Regions from separate parts of the Eubacterium sp. BL-380-WT-2B genome, predicted to be linked through region 3. Evidence: riboswitches for the same ligand, from Rfam matches in the RefSeq annotation. Region 3 holds a riboswitch; each other region holds the start of a gene.

Region 1 (6,288 bases), on a different contig from region 3:
AAAAACAAAAGGCACTAATCTATATAATCTACCAAGTCAAAGGGCCGTCGCATCCTCGGCGGCCGTTTGAATCCTTTGCTGAATGGAGCAGGACCATGCGGTTCTGCTTTTTGTGTTTTGAAATATAAGTTATTTTTATATTTAACTTATAAAAATTTCTTAAAAATTAACGTTATAGCGATTTGATGCTATTTTATAATGTTTAAAATATAAAAATAAGGCTAAATAGGATAAAAATTTATACTTTTACAACGCTTGAAGTTATGATATAATTCTGAAATAAACATTCAGGAGGTGCGTGAAATGAATGGTTTTCTTTCTCCGGCGGAGATCGGAGAAGTGTGGGTTGGGAATGGTGTGAAAAAGGCCTCCCTCTCCATTGGTAAAATGCTGATTCTCGGCATTTTTGCAGGTATTTTTATTGGCTTTGGCGCCCATGGATTTTTACTGGCGACAGGAATTGGCAAAGGCGCCTTAAGCGAGGCTATGCTCGCTAAGTTTATTGGCGCTTCGGTATTCCCGGCAGGCTTGATGATGGTAATATTATGCGGCGCAGAGCTGTTTACAGGCAATAACCTGATGACACTGGCCCTGATGGATAAAAAAATTACCATCAAAGGGATGCTGACAAACTGGGTGGTTGTTTATATCGGCAATTTAATCGGATCGATTTTGTTGGCTTTTGTTTTGGCCAAAAGCGGTCTTTATGCAGACGCGGTGCTGGAAAAAGCGGTGGCCGTTGCACAGGCAAAGGCTGGGATGCCTTTTTCAACAGCGCTTATCCGCGGTATTCTATGTAATATGCTGGTTGTTTTAGCGTGCTGGATGCAGGCCGGCTCAAAGGATATGATCGGCAAAATCTTTGCGATCTGGTTTCCGATCATGCTTTTTGTTTTTGCGGGCTTTGAACATAGTGTTGCCAATATGACCTATATTCCTCTTGGAATTTTCCTGGGGGCAGATGTCAGCTGGGGGCAGATGTTTATCAACAATCTGCTGCCTGTCACACTCGGCAATATTATCGGCGGCGCCATAATCGTACCATGCGCTTACTATTATGCATACATTCGTAAAAATAACTAGAGAATGATAAAGGAATACCTTTATATATATAAGGGTATTCTTAATATAAATTTGAAAGCGGTTTACGTCTTCTGTTTTATCTGTGCTATAATGAATGAGAAAATTTAAATGTTTACAGGAGAAATGAAAATGCTGATTGGAAAAAACATAACCATTGGGATTACGGCATGTACGCCGGTTGACCAGATTCCTGGACTCATCCGGATGCTGCGAAATGAAAAAGCAGAGGTAAAGGTGATATTAACCCCGAATGCCCTTAATTTTATTACACCGCTTCCATTGCGGCGCGTGTCGGGGAATCCGGTTGAAATCGACCAGTTTGAGGAACCAAAGGTATGGGATCCTGAGCACAAAACCTCTGACCAGTCTGATTTGCTGCTGATCGCTCCAGCCTCGGCCAATACCATTGGCAAAGCGGCCAATGGCATAGCGGATAATTTACTGACGACGACCATTCTTTCCACCACAGCCCCCATTGTGTTTGCCAATAACATTAATCCGATGATGTACAGCAAGCCCAGTGTGCAGCGGAATATCCAGACTTTAAAGGAAGATGGCTGTATTTTTGTTGAAAACGGGGAGGGCAGAGCGCCCAACCGCATGCCGTCTAATGAACAGATTTTCCAGACGATCATCAAGGCATTGGAGAAAATGACAGAAATTTAGAAAATGGAAAAGTAGGGTAAAAAATTGTCTTTGTTGGAAACAGCATGGACAATTTTAAATAAAAGAGATAAAATGTAATAGGAAATATTTTCAGAATCAACTAAAAAAATAATCCAGTAAAACAGGAAATGTGGTGAAGCTATGAATGGATTAGTAAACTGGGCGGCAATTTCAGAATTAAGCCATCCGGCAGGCAAGGCGAGCCCAATGAACAGCGACCCTGCAAAAATGTGGGGCGCGGTTGCGCGTATGTACAATAAAATGGCACAGCTGGAAAGAGAGTACACACAGAATCAGCTGGACGCTTTGATTATTACAAAGGAAGATACAGTATTGGACGTGGGCTGTGGGCCTGGCAGGCTTTCTGTGCCGATTGCCGGTATGGCGAAAAGTGTCACCAGCCTGGATGTGTCCCAGCAAATGCTGGAAAAGTGTCAGGAAAACGCTGCCGCTGCCGGTGTGTCAAATCTGACCACCCGGCTTTTGAATTGGGATGATGTGAAGCCCGGGGAAAATATCGAAAAGCACGATATTGTCATCGCGTCACGGACAACAGCCCTCGCTGATCTCATCAAGCTGAATGCACTGGCAAATAAATATGTCTTTATTCTCTGCTGGGCCAAAAACCCCAGCTTGAAGCATGTGCACGACGCTTTGTTTTACGGTGTGGATGATGCGCTGAGGCCAATACCTCCAATGAACCGTTTGCTTGGATATAATGTGAATTTTAATCTGCTCTACGATATGGGCGTAAACCCTAACGTTAAAATTGTGGCAGATGGCTTTCACTGCGATTACGAAAGCCGGGAAGCAGCCTACAATGATTTGAGAACCCTGCATCCAGTACCGGAAGATCGGGAAAAAGTTTTCAGGAAAAACGTGGATGAGTGGCTTACGGATTTACCGGGAGGCGGCGTCTCTTTCAGGCGTGAGACTGAAACCTACGTCATGTGGTGGAAACCGGGAAAACTGGAGCTTTAAAATTAAATATGCATTCGAGTCTACAGGCCTAAAGGAAGTCCCATGGCTGCGGACCGATGAGTGTAGGGGGAAACGCCTGCGCTTTCCGTATTTGAGAAGAATGCAATTGAGCTGTTTGATACCAAACGGGCATATTCTTAAACGGAGTATGCCCTTTTTTATATATAAAATATAGGGAAAGAAGGAGATGTGAGAAATGAAAAAATTTAAAAAAACCCTATCTGTTTTGCTGGTGCTGGTGCTTCTCAGCTTTGCTGCAGCTGGCTGTTCACAAAACAACGGTGATACAGCGAAGTCAGACAATGCGGACGGAGACCGCACCATTACCGATATGTCAGGCGTTGAGGTGACGGTTCCGGCAGAAGTGAAGTCGGTTATTAACCTCTGGCCGTCCAGCAACCAGATTATGATCACACTGGGAGGGCAGGATAAACAGACTGCCTACATGGCCACCCTGCAGAAGCCAAGCTTTACCTGGATGCAGATCGTTAATCCAGCCATTATGGAAAAACAGACAGTCGGCGGAAATGGCGACGTGACCGCTGAAGAGCTGTTGAACCTGAAACCGGATCTGGTCATTACCTCCAGTGATGAGGACGCCGAAGCTTACCGTGCTGCAGGGCTTAACGCAGCGTGTATGATGTTCAATAATTATGAAGGTTTAAAGGAATCTGTCTTAAAAACCGGTGAAGCGCTGGGAACCAGCGAAAAGGAACGGGCTGACAAGTACGTTGAGTATCTGGAAAAGAACATTAAGCTGGTTCAGGACCGTTTAAAGGACGTAAAAGATGAGGACAAGCCTGTTGTACACTATGTCGATGGACAGAGCGGCACCAGTCCTTACAAAACAACCGGAAACGGTACAATGCAGGAAGAATGGCTGACCATGGCTGGTGGAAAATTATCCACTGATGGGATTCTTCAAGGAATGAGCAAGGAAATTACACCGGAGCAGTTTTTGAGCATTAATCCGGATGTGATCATTGTTGGCGGAACTGGACAGGCAGACGCCTATGATGCCTTGATGAGCGACGCTTCACTGGCAAACCTGAAGGCGGTTCAGGACGGTAAGGTTTACCGCAACCCGCAGGGAACCTTCCAGTGGGACCGCTTTGGTTCAGAGTCTGCGCTGCAGGTGCTTTGGGTGGCTAAAACCCTATATCCGGATAAATTCGAGGACATTGACATGAAAAAGGAAACCATTTCCTTCTACAAAGATTATTTAGGCTATGATCTTTCAGATGAATATGCGGATGCGATTTTAGCTGGCAAAAATGCCCCGGACGGACGCTAAGCCGGATTAAAGGGCATAAAGAAATAATATGAAAGAATAAACAGTCAAAGCCGCCGATTGCCCGGCGGCTTTTTTGAAAATAAAAGGACAAAACTGTATGGCGAGAGATATAAAAGAAAACAGGGTGAAAAATCCGGAAGACAGGCCGCTTGGACTGGTTTTGACACTGGCGGCGGTTATTGTACTTATTTTAACAGCGCTGTGTGTGGGGCGTTATCATGTGCCGGTAATACAGGCTGTCAAAATACTGCTGTCCCAGATATTCCCCATCACCCCAACCTGGGATAAGACAATGTATGATGTTATTATCAACCTGCGGCTGCCGCGTGTACTGGCTGCTGTCCTGGTCGGTGGTTCCCTGGCATTGGCCGGGGCCACCTATCAGGGGATGTTTAAAAACCCTCTGGTATCGCCAGATCTTCTGGGGGTTTCCGCCGGAGCCTGTGTGGGCGCGGCTGTTGCAATCCTGATGAGTCTGGGGAGTGGAATGACACAGGTGCTGGCCTTTGCGGGCGGTCTTTTAACCGTGTTTGTCACCACCTCTATTCCAAAGCTGATGCACCGTAATTCAACCATGATGCTGGTATTGGCCGGTGTGATCGTAGGCGGATTTATGAATTCGATCATTGGCCTCACAAAATACATTGCAGATACGGATACCCAACTGCCTGACATGACCTACTGGCAGCTGGGGAGCATCGCGAAGGTCACCTATCCCACGCTTATGGCCATTGCGCCGATTATGATCATCAGCGGCGCAGTGCTTATTATCATGCGGTGGCGGATTAATATTTTATCTGTCGGGGATAATGAGGCGCGGTCTCTGGGCGTTAACCTGCGCTTTGAGAGAGGGATTGCCATCATCTGCTCTACCGTGCTGACGGCTTCGGCAGTATGTATGAGCGGAACCATTGGATGGATCGGGCTTGTTATGCCTCACCTTGGAAGAATGGTGGTGGGCAGTAACAATGTGCGGCTGCTGCCGGTCACCACACTGCTCAGCGCCGCATTTCTGATCATCATTGATACCCTGGCCCGGACGCTTACCGGTGGGGAGCTTCCCCTTGGTATTTTAACCGGCTTTATCGGAGCGCCCTTCTTTACCTGGGTATTGATCAAGCAAAGGATGAGTGCGTGATATGGCCTTACTGGAAGTGAAAAAAGCTGGCTTCTCCTATCCAACTAGGGAAAATGTTTTTACCGATATTTCATTCACACTGGAAAAGGGAGAGATTTTTACCATCCTTGGCCCAAATGGAGCGGGTAAGTCAACGCTCCTTAATTCCCTTGCAAACTTGACGCCTCTGACAACCGGGGAGATATTGGTGGACGGTGCTCGTCTGGATAAAATGAGCTCCAGAGAAACGGCCTTTAAAATTGCCTATGTGCCTCAGACCACGGAGATAACCTACGGCTACTCTGTGCGGGACTACATCGCCATGGGAAGGGCCGCGCATGTGGGAATGCTGGTGACACCAAAGAAAAAAGATTACGAAATTGTAGATGAAACCATTTCGCTGCTCGGCATTGAACACCTCGCGCACCGTCTCTGCACTCAGATCAGCGGTGGTGAAAAGCAGCAGGCATGTATTGCCAGAGCCATCGTTCAGCAGCCGGAAATTATTCTTTTTGATGAACCGACCTCCGCGCTGGATTACGGCAATCAATTAAACATTATGCGGCTCATCAAAAAACTGTGTGGCCGGGATTACGCAGTTATCATGACTACCCATAACCCGGACCAGCCGATTTTGCTTGAGGGGAAGGCAGGCATCCTGGACCGGGACGGGCACATGTTAACAGGCACAGTAAGCGATATATTAAGTGAAAAAACGCTGAGTGCCGTATACCGCACGGCCCTGCACCTGGTCTATGTGGAGGAGGCAGAGCGGATGGCATGCATTGCGGCCAAGATTTAAGGGTTTTGACAAGAAACGGCCCGGATGTTATAATTTAGAAAAATGATTGAAAGAGGTGTGTTGATGTCGGCTTTGTCTGTTTACAGGGTTCTCAACTAAATACAGTTGAAAGGGTACAGTGATGATGGGGGCAAACCCCTTTGTTTCGTTGACCTTTTTAGAAACATACCAGACAGACGGCTTCAACTTATCGAATCATGGCGGTGCAGCGGCTTTTGCGGTTGTACGGTTTTATATTTGATTTATACTGCCCGCAGGAGCGTTCTGCATCTTTAGAGGTGTGGTGTGTTGGCCGCGGGCTTTTTGTGTTCAAATTTACGACGAAAGGGAAAGTTTATGAAGTAC
Region 2 (6,288 bases), on a different contig from region 3:
GCCGCAGAGCAGCAGACGCGGTCTTGGGTTTTCAACCTCAATAAATACAGAGAAGTCTCCGCCACAGACCATACCGTTTTCGCTGTTCAGGACATAATCCTTAACGGCGTTTTCGCCATAGCGGATACATGCCTGAGCGTCCTGTATGGCCAAAAGCTCCGAGCTGCCGCCGCCAATGGTGCCAATGCTGTTGCCATCCGCGGTTACCAGCATTTTGCCGCTTTTTCTGGGGACAGCGCCGTTGGCCCGGATGATGGTGATGACTGCGTAGGGACGCCCGGCTTCCTCCAGCTTAAGCTGTTCTTCCAGTAATTTTTTTGGATTCATGGTAAACCTCCATTTTATAGTTTTGGTGCAAAGCAGACCCGGCGGCCAACAGAAGGAATTTCCTCAAGCCGGAGGTCGATGCCGTAAAGATGATTAAGAAAGGGCTCCGTCAATACCTCCTTACATTTGCCAAAGGTAAAGGTGCCGTCCCGTTCCAGGACAGCCAGCTGATCACCCAGAAGCAGCGCATGGTCGGGATTGTGTGTGGTCAGCGCAATGCCATAGCCCTGAGAAGCCATGGTGCGGATTGTCTTAAGAACCTGAATCTGGTTGCCATAGTCCAGATGGGCGGTGGGCTCATCCATCAGGATAAAAGCCGGCCTTTGAGCCAGAGCTCGCGCAATGCTGACCTGCTGCCGTTCGCCGCCGCTGATTTCGTTGTAGGGCTTATCTCTGAGTGCCGCGATCCCCATGGACTCCAGCGCAGCCATGGCAGCGTCAAAATGAATCTGCTTTGGCCGTTCAAAGGTGCCAATGTGCGGGGCGCAGCCTGTCACCACATAATCTAAAACAGAATAGGAAAAGGCAGGGACAATGATCTGTGGCACATAGCCGATTATTCTGGCAACCTCCCGGTGGGAGAGCGTCTCCATGTTCTTTCCGTCAATCAGGATATTACCCTCCCTGGGCTTAAAAAGGCCTGCAATACAGTTGAGCAGCGTTGTTTTCCCCGCTCCGTTTGGTCCCAGAATGGATATTACCCGCCCAGCGTTAAGGGTAAAGTCAATACTTTTTAGCAGAGGAGCGGCTTCATCATAGGAGAAGGACAACTTTTCAATTTGTATCTTCATCAGCTTACCTTTGCTTTCTGCCGGTATAAAAGCCAGGCAAAGAAGGGCGCGCCGATGAGTCCTGTCAAAACCGAAAGCGGAATTTCCAGAGAGGTGGCGGTCCGGGCGATGGTATCAATGAGAAGAAGAAAAATACCACCCATCAGCATGGTTACCGGGAGAGATTTAATATGGTCGGAGCCGGCCAGCATCCTTGCGAGATGGGGCATGATCAGCCCAATCCAGGCAATGGTTCCGCTGATACAGACCGCACTGGCTGTCAGCAGGCTGGCGATCAGGATGATGATCCATCGGATTTTTTTAACGTTAACCCCAAGGCTCTGGGCTTCAATATCGCCAAAGGAAAGGATGTTGATCCGAAAGGAGAGGCTCAGCAGGATAAACGCGCCAACAGCGAACACAGGCAGCACAGAAAGAATTTCATGAACCTTTATGGAGGCCAGACTGCCCATTTGCCAGAAAACAATGGCGGCGAGATCCGTATCATTTTCAGAAGTGAATTTCATAAGTCCAAGAATTGAGTCCATAAAGCCGCTGGTGATGATACCGGCAAGCACCAGAACAAGGTTGCTCTGGTTGCGCAGGAGCTTTGGAAAGGTCATGGTCATAAGCATGGCGATGATGCCGAAGGCAAAAGCAGACAGCTGACGCGCAAGCATACCGCCGCCCAGCAGGATTGAAAAAGCCGCGCCTACACAGGCGCCCTTGGAGACACCGAGCAAGTCCGGCGATACCAGTGGGTTTTTAAAAATGCCCTGATAGACCGCGCCGCAGAGTGAAAGCACCGCACCAATGCTGACTGCGGCAATGACACGGGGCAGCCGAATGACAAAAAAGACGTTTTCCATGGCCAGATTCCCCGGCTCGCCTGTCATTTTAGTCTGGATGGCATAAAGCATATCCTGAGGGTTAACTGTATAACGCCCAACGCAGCAGGCGATAACCATGAGCGAGAGCAATATGGTGCTCAGTACAATAATGAGATGTCGATGTTTTGTGTTCTTCATAGCAGATAAAATGAAAGGGCCGGCAGGCAATTGCACAGCCCGCCAGCCCGGAAGACCTCAATGCTTATTGAAGCCCAAGCTGTTCCTTGGTAAAGGTTTTGCCGTAGACCATCTGATAGAAGGCATCGACATCCTTCATAAAATCATCTGAGCTGTAAAGATCACCGTGAAGATTATTAGCTGCCCAGCAGACTCCCAGTACAGAGGAGGCGGTGGGGTAGTCCCACGGCTCCAGAGAGGATGGAAAGACATAAACGGCCTTATCCTGTACGGCTTTAATGCTGCTCCAGGCCGGGTCGTTCAGAAGATCGTCGGCCTTGTATTTAGCATAGGAGGGTATCCAGATAATATCGGGATTCCAGCCGACAATCTGTTCAATGCTCACATCGGCGAACTCCCCTTTTTTATCGACCCCGCTGACTGCGTTAGTACCGCCGGCCTTTTCGATAATATAGGTCTGAATCATGGCGTCGGGCGCAACGGTGAGAGGGCTGGAACCGCCTAAAAATAAAATGGACGGTTTTTCAGAGGCTGAACCCACCTTTTTGCTGACATCGGCGATTTTATCGTCGATAAAGGAAGTGATTTCTTCCGCGCGTTTGTCCTCACCCAGAGCCTTTCCGACAATTTTCAGAGAGTTGGTGACTGTGTCGAAGCTTTCATCATTGGGGAGAGCAACAACTGCCGGGACATTGACTTCGGCGAACTGGTCGGCTTGATTGGCGAAACGTTCAGGCAGAATAGCGAGGTCTGCGCCCAACTCCATAACTGTTTCCATATTGATATCCTTGGCCTTACCGATTTGCGGCAGGTCGTCATATCCGTCGATTACTTCCTCGTACAGGCCACGGGCCATATCTTTATTTCCAAATCCGACAATGTATTTGCCACCGCCGCCAATGACAACCGCAGTATTTAAGGATGGATTGTGTGTTCCCACCACCTTCGTCGCTGGTGCAGGAAGCGTCACCTCGCGTCCGATGGCGTCTGTGACTTTAATCTCGCCGGATGCTTTGTCTGACGAGTCCTCCTGCTTTGGGCTGCAGGCAGTCATACTTAAAATTAAAGTAAGGACCAGAATCATGCACAGTAGTTTTTTTCTCATTTTTTTACTCCTTTTCAAATACAGAAGGTAAAGCCGTTTCCAACAGTACCCTATCGTGGCAAAACCATGAACAAATGATTTTGGGCAATCCGTTTTTAGGTTAAGTCCATCAGAGCTTGTTATATAAATTCATTATAGCACGGTTTGATAACGTTTTAAAGAAGAAAAATAAAACTCCCCGCTCCCTGTGACAGAAGCGGGGTTGCAGATGGATGATTTTTATTGAGGATTCACAAGCTCATCCAGCAGCTTAGGGAGCTTCGCTTCAATTTCCTCGTCTTTAAACTGACAGGTGCCGACAGCCTTATGGCCGCCACCGCCATATTTCAGCATTAAACTGCCAACGTCAATGTTGGAAGTCCGGTTTAAGACCGAATAACCAACAGCCACAGAACAGCCCAGACCACCTTTGCCGCTGACAATCCAGGCAGAAATATTCTGCTTTGGATACATACTGTAAATAAGAAAACGGTTCCCCGTATAAATAGGGTCGACGCCGCGCAGATCAGAGATGATGACATCGCCGTCGGTTCGGGTATATTTGTTTACCATTTCCTTAAACTTGGCGGTTTGCTCAAAATAAACTTCGATACGCTCCTGAACGTCGGAAAGGTTTAGAATCTCATCAGTGGACATGGTACGGCAGGCATCAATGAGCTTTTCCATCAGCTGGTAGTTGGAGATGGTAAAATTACGCCAGCGTCCAAGCCCGGTTCTGGGGTCCATCAGAAAACCGATCAATATCCAGCCTTCCGGGTTTTGAATTTCATCAATAGTCAAATTGCCAGAGTCCACCTTGTCGACGGCGGCCAGCATTTCATTGAAATGTGAAAAGCGTTCCTCACCGCCATAGTATTCGTAAATGATTCTCGCACAGGATGGCGTGATACGGCTTTCACCTTTATATTTGCCTTCAAGCTGGTTGCGCTCAAACTCACTGGAATGATGGTCAAACCAAAGGCCGCAGCCCTCCACAAAAGGGACATTTGCCAGACAGTCATCTTCGTTGACCTCTACCAGGCCATCCTGCAAGTCTTTAGGATGGGCAAATTTCCAGTGGTCAATGATTCCGGCTTCCTTGAGCAGCGCGCCACAGACAAGGCCGTCGAAATCAGAACGGGTAATTAATCTCATAATATTAGCTCTCCCTCTCAGATATTATTATCATCAAACAGGTGTTTTATTGCCTGTATGTCAATTATAGTTGATAACAGCAGGGACTTCAACTTGATTCTAAAGTAAAATTTAGATAAAGATGAGAATGAATCTTAGTTGTAAAAAATAATTGGGTATAAAAAAGAATCATTTTTGAAAAATATGCAATTTCCAGAAATTTTTGGGTATAAAATTTTAAAAGAACTGGAGATGATAAAGATGAAGCTTGTACTTTTAAGACATGGTGAAAGTGAATGGAACCGCCTGAACCTGTTTACAGGATGGACGGACGTAATTTTATCGAATAAAGGTATTAAAGAAGCCGCAGACGCTGGCAATATGCTAAAAGGAAAGGACTACGATTTTGATATCTGTTACACCTCTTTTTTAAAAAGAGCGGTGGATACCTTAAACGTGGTTTTGGATACCATGGACCGGGCCTGGCTGCCAGTCATAAAGGACTGGAAGCTTAACGAACGCCATTATGGCGCCTTGCAAGGGCTGAATAAGGCCGAGACAGCAGAGAAATACGGAGAGGAACAGGTCAAAATCTGGCGCCGATCCTTTGACGTCCGTCCACCGGCTCTGGAACCGGATGACCCCAGAAACCCACAGCTGCAGGAGCAGTATCGAAATGTGGAAAAAAGCGAGCTGCCTTTGGCAGAAAGCCTGAAGGATACGATCACTCGCGTTATCCCTTATTATGAAAATGTGATAAAAAAGGATATGCTTGAGGGCAAACGCGTTCTGCTGGTAGCCCACGGAAACTCGATCCGCGCGCTGGTTAAATATTTTGAAAACCTGTCGGAGGATGAGATCATGGGTGTCAATATCCCAACCGGTATTCCTTTGATTTATGAATTCGACGATGACTTTAATATGACTGACCATTACTACCTGGGAGACCAATCCATTATTGAAACACGAATGAAAAAAGTGGCTGAGCAGGGAAAAGCAAAATAAAAAACAGAAAAAACGGTGGCTTTCTGGCCACCGTTTTTTTGATGGGGTGAAGGCATACACCACCTTCTAAAGGGCAGATGGTATGACCATTTTAAATATCGGTTGAATTTAACGACGAATTCACTTTGCATCTTGTGTATTTTTTCGTTATAATAGAATCAAAAGTGAGGGGAGGTAACAGACATGGATGCACTCAGTTTATTGAAAATCATTATCACTGCGCCCTTTGGCATTGTCTACTTCCTGCTTTTGTCGAACTGGCGTTTTTCAAAAACAAAAACCTTTCTGATCACTGGAGCCGGGATACTTGGGGTTATTATTCTTGATATTTTAATGGAGCTCAGACTGCCCTACGGCTTGAGTGATTTGGAGTTTCGTCTGCTGCATATCATTATCGCTGCGGGATTTGTCATTATCCTTTCCCGTTATAATGACGCGAGGACCTTTTTTTCCTTTCTTTTGTCATGTACCTTTGTGGCGATCCAGGACCTGTTCTGCGGTATCCTGGCACCTTATATGCCAGATGGCGTTGGAGAGCTTTTAAACCAGATATTAATTTTTATGATACTGGCGTTGGTAATTATAAAATTTATCCGAAGGCCGCTTCTTGAGACACTCGGACAACTACAAACAGGCTGGATACGCTTATCGTTGATTCCCATTTGCCTGCTGCTTTCATTCTTAAATGTCGCTTCTTACCCTGCGCCTTTAAATGAACGGCCAGAAAACATTCCGGCAGCTATTGGCCTTTGTGTCGCTATTGTTTTGTACAATGGAACCATCTACACAATCCTCAAGCAGCAGAGCAGCTATTTTCAGAGTACAAGGGAGCTTTCCGCCATGCAACTTCAGATGACATCCTTAAAAAAACACATACAGGCCATTGCTGAGAGCGAAGAGCATCTCAGAATTTTCCAGCACGATCTCCGGCATCTTACCA
Region 3 (6,288 bases):
TTTCTTCCTTCTGGATCAAACGGTTTTCCGTTTTCTGGAGCTCGGCGCGTCTCTCGCGGTTATCTTTTTCAATCGCTTCTTTTAAGGCTAAGGATTCCTCCTTGGCGTTAAACAGCATTTCCTTCTTTTGGGCTTCGCCCTCTTTGACTGCATCGTTTACGATTTTCTTGGCTGTTTCTTCAGCACTATTTATCTTGCCCTCAGCGACGTTTTTGCGGATAAAATACCCAACGCCAAAGGCAATGACTATACCAACGATTAAGCATATAGTTAATATGTCTATAACATTCACCTCCCTAAAGTAAATATTTTGTTATTATTGTTTTTTTAGACACTCATTATAAAGTCTATTTTATACTTTTTTGAATTTAGTGTCAAGAATCAATGCTATGTTAGAAGTTTATATTTTACCGCTTAAGTACAACTTAAACAAGCCGGCCCGCAGGCCGGCTGTTTACACGTACACAATATTGATGGATTTGTTGAGCTCCTTGAGCAAATTGATAAGGCGCTGGGTGATCTTCCACTTTGAGCTGAGCGCATCGGGGAAATCCGGGTTCTGGTGGGCCGGGTTGATGGAATTGCCCAGAATCAGATCCAGATGGGTGCAGTGGTTTACCAGCAGATCTGCCAGAATGGACGCGCCGTTGTTTCCCTCAAAGACTTCATGCCCCCGGCGCTTGTGGATATAATCCTCAATGATATTGACAGTTTCCTGGATGGTCAGCACCCCTTCGGTTACGAGGTCAATGGACTTCATACGGCCAACTGGCGGTACCCGTTCCGACATGGTGTCAAGATCAATATCGATTTTCTCATCGTACTCCCGGGACACAATATTGCTGGCGGTGCCGCCGCATACCACCTTTGTGCCCTTGGCTTCATCCAGAATCTCTCGGATCATCTGGTCCTTGGTCCGGTCCAGGGGCGGCCCTGAAAACAGCGTCACATACTGGTGCTCCTCGGCCTTCATCACCACAACTGTTGTGTCGTCGCCGGGCTCGCCGCCGTAAAGGTCATTGCAGGTCTCGATCATCCGCATGGAGATATCCTTTGAGGTGACCATTTTCTCATCATAGGTGCGTGCCAGAAGATAGTCGGCCGCGTCCTCCCACTGCCATCCGAAATTGAGCAGGGTTCCCACCCCGGCGTGGATCACACCGTCACTGAAAAAGCCAAGAACATCATTCTCCTCAATTTTCATGGTGGTTTCGTAGATCTGTTTGCCCTGGAACTCGATGGGATGGCGTTCCAGCTCTAAAATTTCCCCGTCCCGGATATAGACAATGGGCGGGTTGTCAAACTCAACGATATAAAGCCGCCGGGTTTTCCAGTAAACCTGGACGATGGTAAAGGTCGAGTAAGCCAGCTTCCGGACCTGGCAGACCGGGAGGGTGGCCTCCAGCGTTTCCACCACATCCTTGAGCGACATCTTGTCCTCCAGCATGGTCGCCGCAATGGTGGAGGTCATGGTCGCCAGGATATTGGCTTTCACACCGCTTCCAAGCCCGTCGGCCAGAACAACGATCACGCTCTCATCGTTGATGCGGATTTCCACATTATCGCCGCACAGCTCCTGGTGGTGCTTATTGATGCTGTCATGGGCAATATCGACAAAAAAAGCCATTATTCCTCTTCCTCTCTTGTTCCTACAACCTTTTGCAGCCGGGTCAGCGTAACTTTGGTCTCGGCAGTGGTTTCACCCAGCAGCTCTGCGATTTCATGGGCGACGCGCATCTGCTTGTCGATGACCTTCTGGGCCATATCCAGGGTTTCTTCCTGCATCTTCTGATATGCCCGTTCTTTTTTGATCTCTCTGGAGATGTCCACAAATATTCCCATGTACATCTTCTGTCCCGGGATATAGGTCAGAATTTCCATAAAATGGATATTGCCGCGGGCGTAAAGTCCCCGTCCGCTGTAATAATTGCCCTCGACATTGTCCAGCTTTTTGAACGGGTTGTAGTCAAAGACTTCAACGAAATTTTTGTGCAGCACATCGGTTTTGGCGGTCTTGAACAGCTTTTCGGCTGCCCCGTTAAAATCAACGATCCTGAAATCCTTGTCCAGCACCGCGATGGCGTTTGGCGTCGACGCGATAATTAAATTGGAGATGGCCTCGTTGCGGTTGCGCATAAAAGGCAGGCACATGTCCAGCTCTGCCATGCCGCAGTAAACCGCCGCGGCTTTTTCACGGCAGCTGTCATAACCGCAGGTACCGCAGTTCAGCTCGTCTTTCGGGGTGAATTTTCCTGTCTGCCGCAGAATTTCTTCAATGGCTTCCTCCGGCACACCCGCAAAGGGGTCCTTTTTCTCAACAGCGAAGCCACGGCTGAAATCTGGTGCCTGCTCCGGTGTTTCCGGGTCCTTCCGGGCATTATTATTAATGTAATCTGTCACGCGCTCGATCCGCTCATACTTGACCAGAGGGCTGTGGGTATTACCCGGGCCGTTGACACAGCCCTCGACGCAGGCGTTCATTTCGATCCAGTACTGGCCCTCCAGCTTACCGATATCATCCAGAAAGTCACGGCAGTTTTTGAGGCCGTCAATTTTTATGACCCGCCGGACGCCCTGCACACCTGGTACACTGGTCTTTTCCACACCTCCGGCCAGCGGATAGAAGCGCGCCACGTTACAGCCCGTCGCGTCAAAGCTGCCTGCTGGCATATCGGCTACATTAATCCCTTCTTCCTTAAACCACACATCCAGCTCATCAAAGGTCAGCACGCCGTCGATGATCGGACTGGCAGCGTCGACGGCTTCCATCTTCTTTGAGATGCAGGGCCCTGCGAACACAACTTTCGCGTTGGGATACCTTTCCTTCAGCATCATACCGTGAGCGGTCATGGGAGATACCACCTCACTCAGGTATTCCACCACATCGGGATAATATTTTTCGATCATCATGTTAACCGTCGGGCAGGAGGTTGTGATCACATGGCGTTTTGTGCCCCAGTAATCCTTGGCATAGTATTTTGAGACCTGCTCTGCCCCAATAGCAGTCTCCTCAATCACTGTAAATCCCAGAGCCCGCAGCCCGCCCAGTACCTGCAGCGGGTCTTCCGTATTAAACCCGGCGGGAAAGGACGGCGCCAAACTCAGAACCACCGGTCCCTCCTCCAGCCACTGCCTGATGCTGTCCACATCGCTGGCCACATATTTGGCATTCTGGGGACAAATCCGAAAACAGTTACCGCAGCCAATGCACAGATCCTCAACGATCTGAGCCTGATTATCCATCAGTTTAATGGCCTTTACCGGACAGTATCGAATACATTTATAACAATTCCGGCAGCTCGCCCTGGTAAAATTAATGACACCCATTATTTCCCTCCATTATCTGGTCAAACAGCTGGTCAACGCCCTCTGGCTTAACCGTATAAATATGATCGTCAACCTTGACAGCCACCCCGTCGCTGCAGGCGTCCAGACAGAAGGTACCCATCAGCTCCACTTCATTTTCGAGGCCCCGTTCAGCCACCAGCTCCTTGAAGCGCTGTACCACCTGATAGGAACCCTTGACATGGCAGGCACTGCCAATACAAATATGTATTTCCTTCATTTTTTACTCCTCAATATTGTTCTAATCCCTGTGTTCTTCTGACAGATTAATCCTAGCACGCCTGACAGCCCTTGTCAATTAGTACTGCCGCTTGAATTCTTCGCCATTTTCTGTTAAAATAGTCATATCGAAATCGTTTTAAAGATTTATCTATCCGAATTTTTTATCCTAAAGTCAATCCATGGATTCAAAATCGTCAGAGTGCAGCGGGAAACGGCTGTGCTTTCCATTGTGAGAAGGATAGATGATAAACGTGCGCACTGCGTTTATTTCCTCCTCGCAAATTATAATGGTATAGAAGATTATTCTTTTATATATTTAATTTTCATTATCAAGGAGGAAGAGAAATGAAAAAAAAATTAACACTGGTTCTGGCCGCGCTGTTGACGATGACCATGGTCATCGGCCTGGCAGGATGCAGCAGCAACAACAATACTGCTAAAACCGAAAAGCTGGAGCCAGGCTCCAACGGTGAAATTATTATGGCCACCACCACCAGCACACAGGACAGCGGTTTGCTTGATGTGCTCCTGCCCAAGTTTGAAGAGGAAACCGGCATTGCCGTAAAGGTTGTGGCCGTCGGAACGGGTAAAGCCATTGAAATGGGCAAAAACGGAGAAGCCGATGTGCTTCTGGTTCATGCAAAATCTCAGGAAGAGGATTTTGTCAAGGAAGGCTATGGCATCGAACGTTTTGACGTTATGTACAATGACTTCATTGTTCTGGGCAGTAAGGATGACCCGGCAAAACTGAAGGAAGTCGCTCCAAACGACGCGGTAAAAGCCTTCCAGACCATTGCTGAAACCCAGTCTGAATTTGTATCCAGAGGCGACAAATCCGGTACCCATACCAAGGAGCTGGGCCTGTGGGAAAAAGCAGGCGTTACCCCTGCAGGACAGCCCTGGTACATCGAATCCGGCTCTGGCATGGGCGACACCCTGAAAATGGCCAATGAAAAATTAGCCTATACCCTGTCTGACCGCGCTACCTGGTTAAATATGAAGGATAATCTGGATCTTGAAGTTGTTGTCGAAAAGGATGATAACCTGTATAACCAGTACGGAGTCATTGTCGTCAACCCTGACAAGGTCAGTGCTGAGCTGAACACCGACGGCGCCAAAAAATTCCAGGAATGGATTTTAAGCGACGAAGCGCAAAAGGCCATCGCTGATTATAAAATCAACGGCGAACCAACCTTTGTACCAAACGCCAGCAAATAAGCATTAACTGAATTTAGAATTTGTCAGCGTCCGTTTTTTCGGGCGCTGATTTTGAATTGACAGACTGACGAGGTTTCCTATGGATTATATTATCAATGGCTTCATTGAGGCCTTCCATCTTCTGATCTCCGGCGACCCGGAAATTTACCAGATTGTCGGGCTTTCCTTGTATGTATCCTTCTCCTCCACCATTTATTCCACTGTTCTCGGCGTGCCACTGGGCATCCTGCTCGGCATCAAGGAATTCAGGGGAAAGCGGATCGTATCCCGGCTGCTTTACACTTTTATGTCTTTTCCGCCGGTCATCATTGGACTGTTCACCTCACTGGTGCTCGCCCGCTCCGGTCCGTTAGGGCATTTAAAGCTCATGTACACGCCCACTGCCATGATCATCGCCCAGGTGATCCTCGTTACGCCTATTATCATGGGCATTGTGTTTAACGACACCACTGTCAACGGCCAGGTTGTGGTAACCATGGGTAAAACCCTTGGGGCAGGCGGCCGGGATATTCTCTTCCTGCTGATCCGGGAGCTTAAGGCCAGCATCATGATCGCTCTGGTCACCGGTTTCGGGCGGGCTGTATCCGAGGTCGGTGCTGTGATGATCGTGGGCGGCAATATAAAAAACTATACACGGGTCATGACCACCTTTATTGCCATGAACAATAACATGGGTGAATACGCTGTTTCCATCGCCATGGGCATTATTCTGCTGGTCATCTCTTTTGTCACGAATTCGATCCTGTACAAATATATGGTAGGAGACCCTTATGCAAATCGCGATTGAAAAACTCACCAAGACTTATCACGGAAAAACCGTCCTGTCACTGGACAGCCTGCGTCTTGAATCCGGAAAAATCCACGGAATTTTAGGACCTAACGGCTCAGGAAAAACCACCCTGATGAAATCTGTCGCCGGGCTTCTCGCCCCCACCAGCGGCGTCATCACTTACAATGGCCTCCCTGGTGATGAAACTGTGCTGAAAAAGCTGACCTACGCCAGCCACACCCCCTACCTTTTCGCCATGTCGGTCTATGACAACATCGCTTATCCCCTGAAGATACGCAAGTACGGAAAAGCTGCCGCCGCCCCCATCGTCGAGGGGCTGCTGCGGGAATTTAAAATCGAGGAGATCGCAAAGCAGAACGCCAAAAAGCTTTCCGGCGGCGAATCCCAGAAAACAGCCCTGGCCCGTGCGCTGTCCTTTTCACCAGATACCCTGCTTCTGGATGAGCCCACCGCCAACATTGACCCTCAGAGCCTGAAAATTATTGAAGCTGCACTGATTAAAAGAAACCGTGAAGCCGGACTGACCGTTATCATCATCACCCACAATCCAAGCCAGGCCTACCGCATCTGTGACTCCCTGAGCTTTATGGATTCCGGAAGGCTCCTCTTTAACGGCAGTGTCAAAGCCTTTAAAGCCTCGAAAAATCCAGTCATTCGGGATTTTATTACCTTAAACTAACGGGCAGCAAGCCCTCAGGAGGAACCAATGAACC

Evidence for each region. Region 3 has a riboswitch for molybdenum cofactor ahead of FYJ53_RS13510 (substrate-binding domain-containing protein). Riboswitches for the same ligand answer to the same signal wherever they lie in the genome.
Region 1: it holds a riboswitch for molybdenum cofactor, as region 3 does, so the genes downstream of both, FYJ53_RS02680 (ABC transporter substrate-binding protein) here and FYJ53_RS13510 (substrate-binding domain-containing protein) in region 3, are expected to answer to the same signal.
Region 2: it holds a riboswitch for molybdenum cofactor, as region 3 does, so the genes downstream of both, FYJ53_RS16430 (ABC transporter substrate-binding protein) here and FYJ53_RS13510 (substrate-binding domain-containing protein) in region 3, are expected to answer to the same signal.

Annotation. Positions count from the first base shown of each region.
Region 1 is NZ_VUMP01000001.1:557,903-564,190, forward strand. It holds gene FYJ53_RS02665 (formate/nitrite transporter family protein) at 304-1,083, shown strand; gene FYJ53_RS02670 (flavoprotein) at 1,213-1,749, shown strand; gene FYJ53_RS02675 (class I SAM-dependent methyltransferase) at 1,891-2,730, shown strand; molybdenum cofactor riboswitch at 2,731-2,848, shown strand; gene FYJ53_RS02680 (ABC transporter substrate-binding protein) at 2,927-4,024, shown strand; gene FYJ53_RS02685 (iron ABC transporter permease) at 4,122-5,162, shown strand; gene FYJ53_RS02690 (ABC transporter ATP-binding protein) at 5,164-5,943, shown strand.
Region 2 is NZ_VUMP01000008.1:79,692-85,979, forward strand. It holds gene FYJ53_RS16415 (XdhC family protein) at 1-327, opposite strand, end outside; gene FYJ53_RS16420 (ABC transporter ATP-binding protein) at 342-1,118, opposite strand; gene FYJ53_RS16425 (iron ABC transporter permease) at 1,118-2,125, opposite strand; gene FYJ53_RS16430 (ABC transporter substrate-binding protein) at 2,190-3,230, opposite strand; molybdenum cofactor riboswitch at 3,222-3,357, opposite strand; gene FYJ53_RS16435 (hypothetical protein) at 3,450-4,364, opposite strand; gene gpmA (2,3-diphosphoglycerate-dependent phosphoglycerate mutase) at 4,605-5,348, shown strand; gene FYJ53_RS16445 (sensor histidine kinase) at 5,532-6,288, shown strand, end outside.
Region 3 is NZ_VUMP01000006.1:231,971-238,258, forward strand. It holds gene rny (ribonuclease Y) at 1-292, opposite strand, end outside; gene FYJ53_RS13495 (PP2C family protein-serine/threonine phosphatase) at 455-1,627, opposite strand; gene FYJ53_RS13500 ([Fe-Fe] hydrogenase large subunit C-terminal domain-containing protein) at 1,627-3,327, opposite strand; gene FYJ53_RS13505 ((2Fe-2S) ferredoxin domain-containing protein) at 3,314-3,565, opposite strand; molybdenum cofactor riboswitch at 3,706-3,823, shown strand; gene FYJ53_RS13510 (substrate-binding domain-containing protein) at 3,913-4,785, shown strand; gene FYJ53_RS13515 (ABC transporter permease) at 4,865-5,572, shown strand; gene FYJ53_RS13520 (ABC transporter ATP-binding protein) at 5,556-6,254, shown strand; gene FYJ53_RS13525 (MFS transporter) at 6,282-6,288, shown strand, end outside.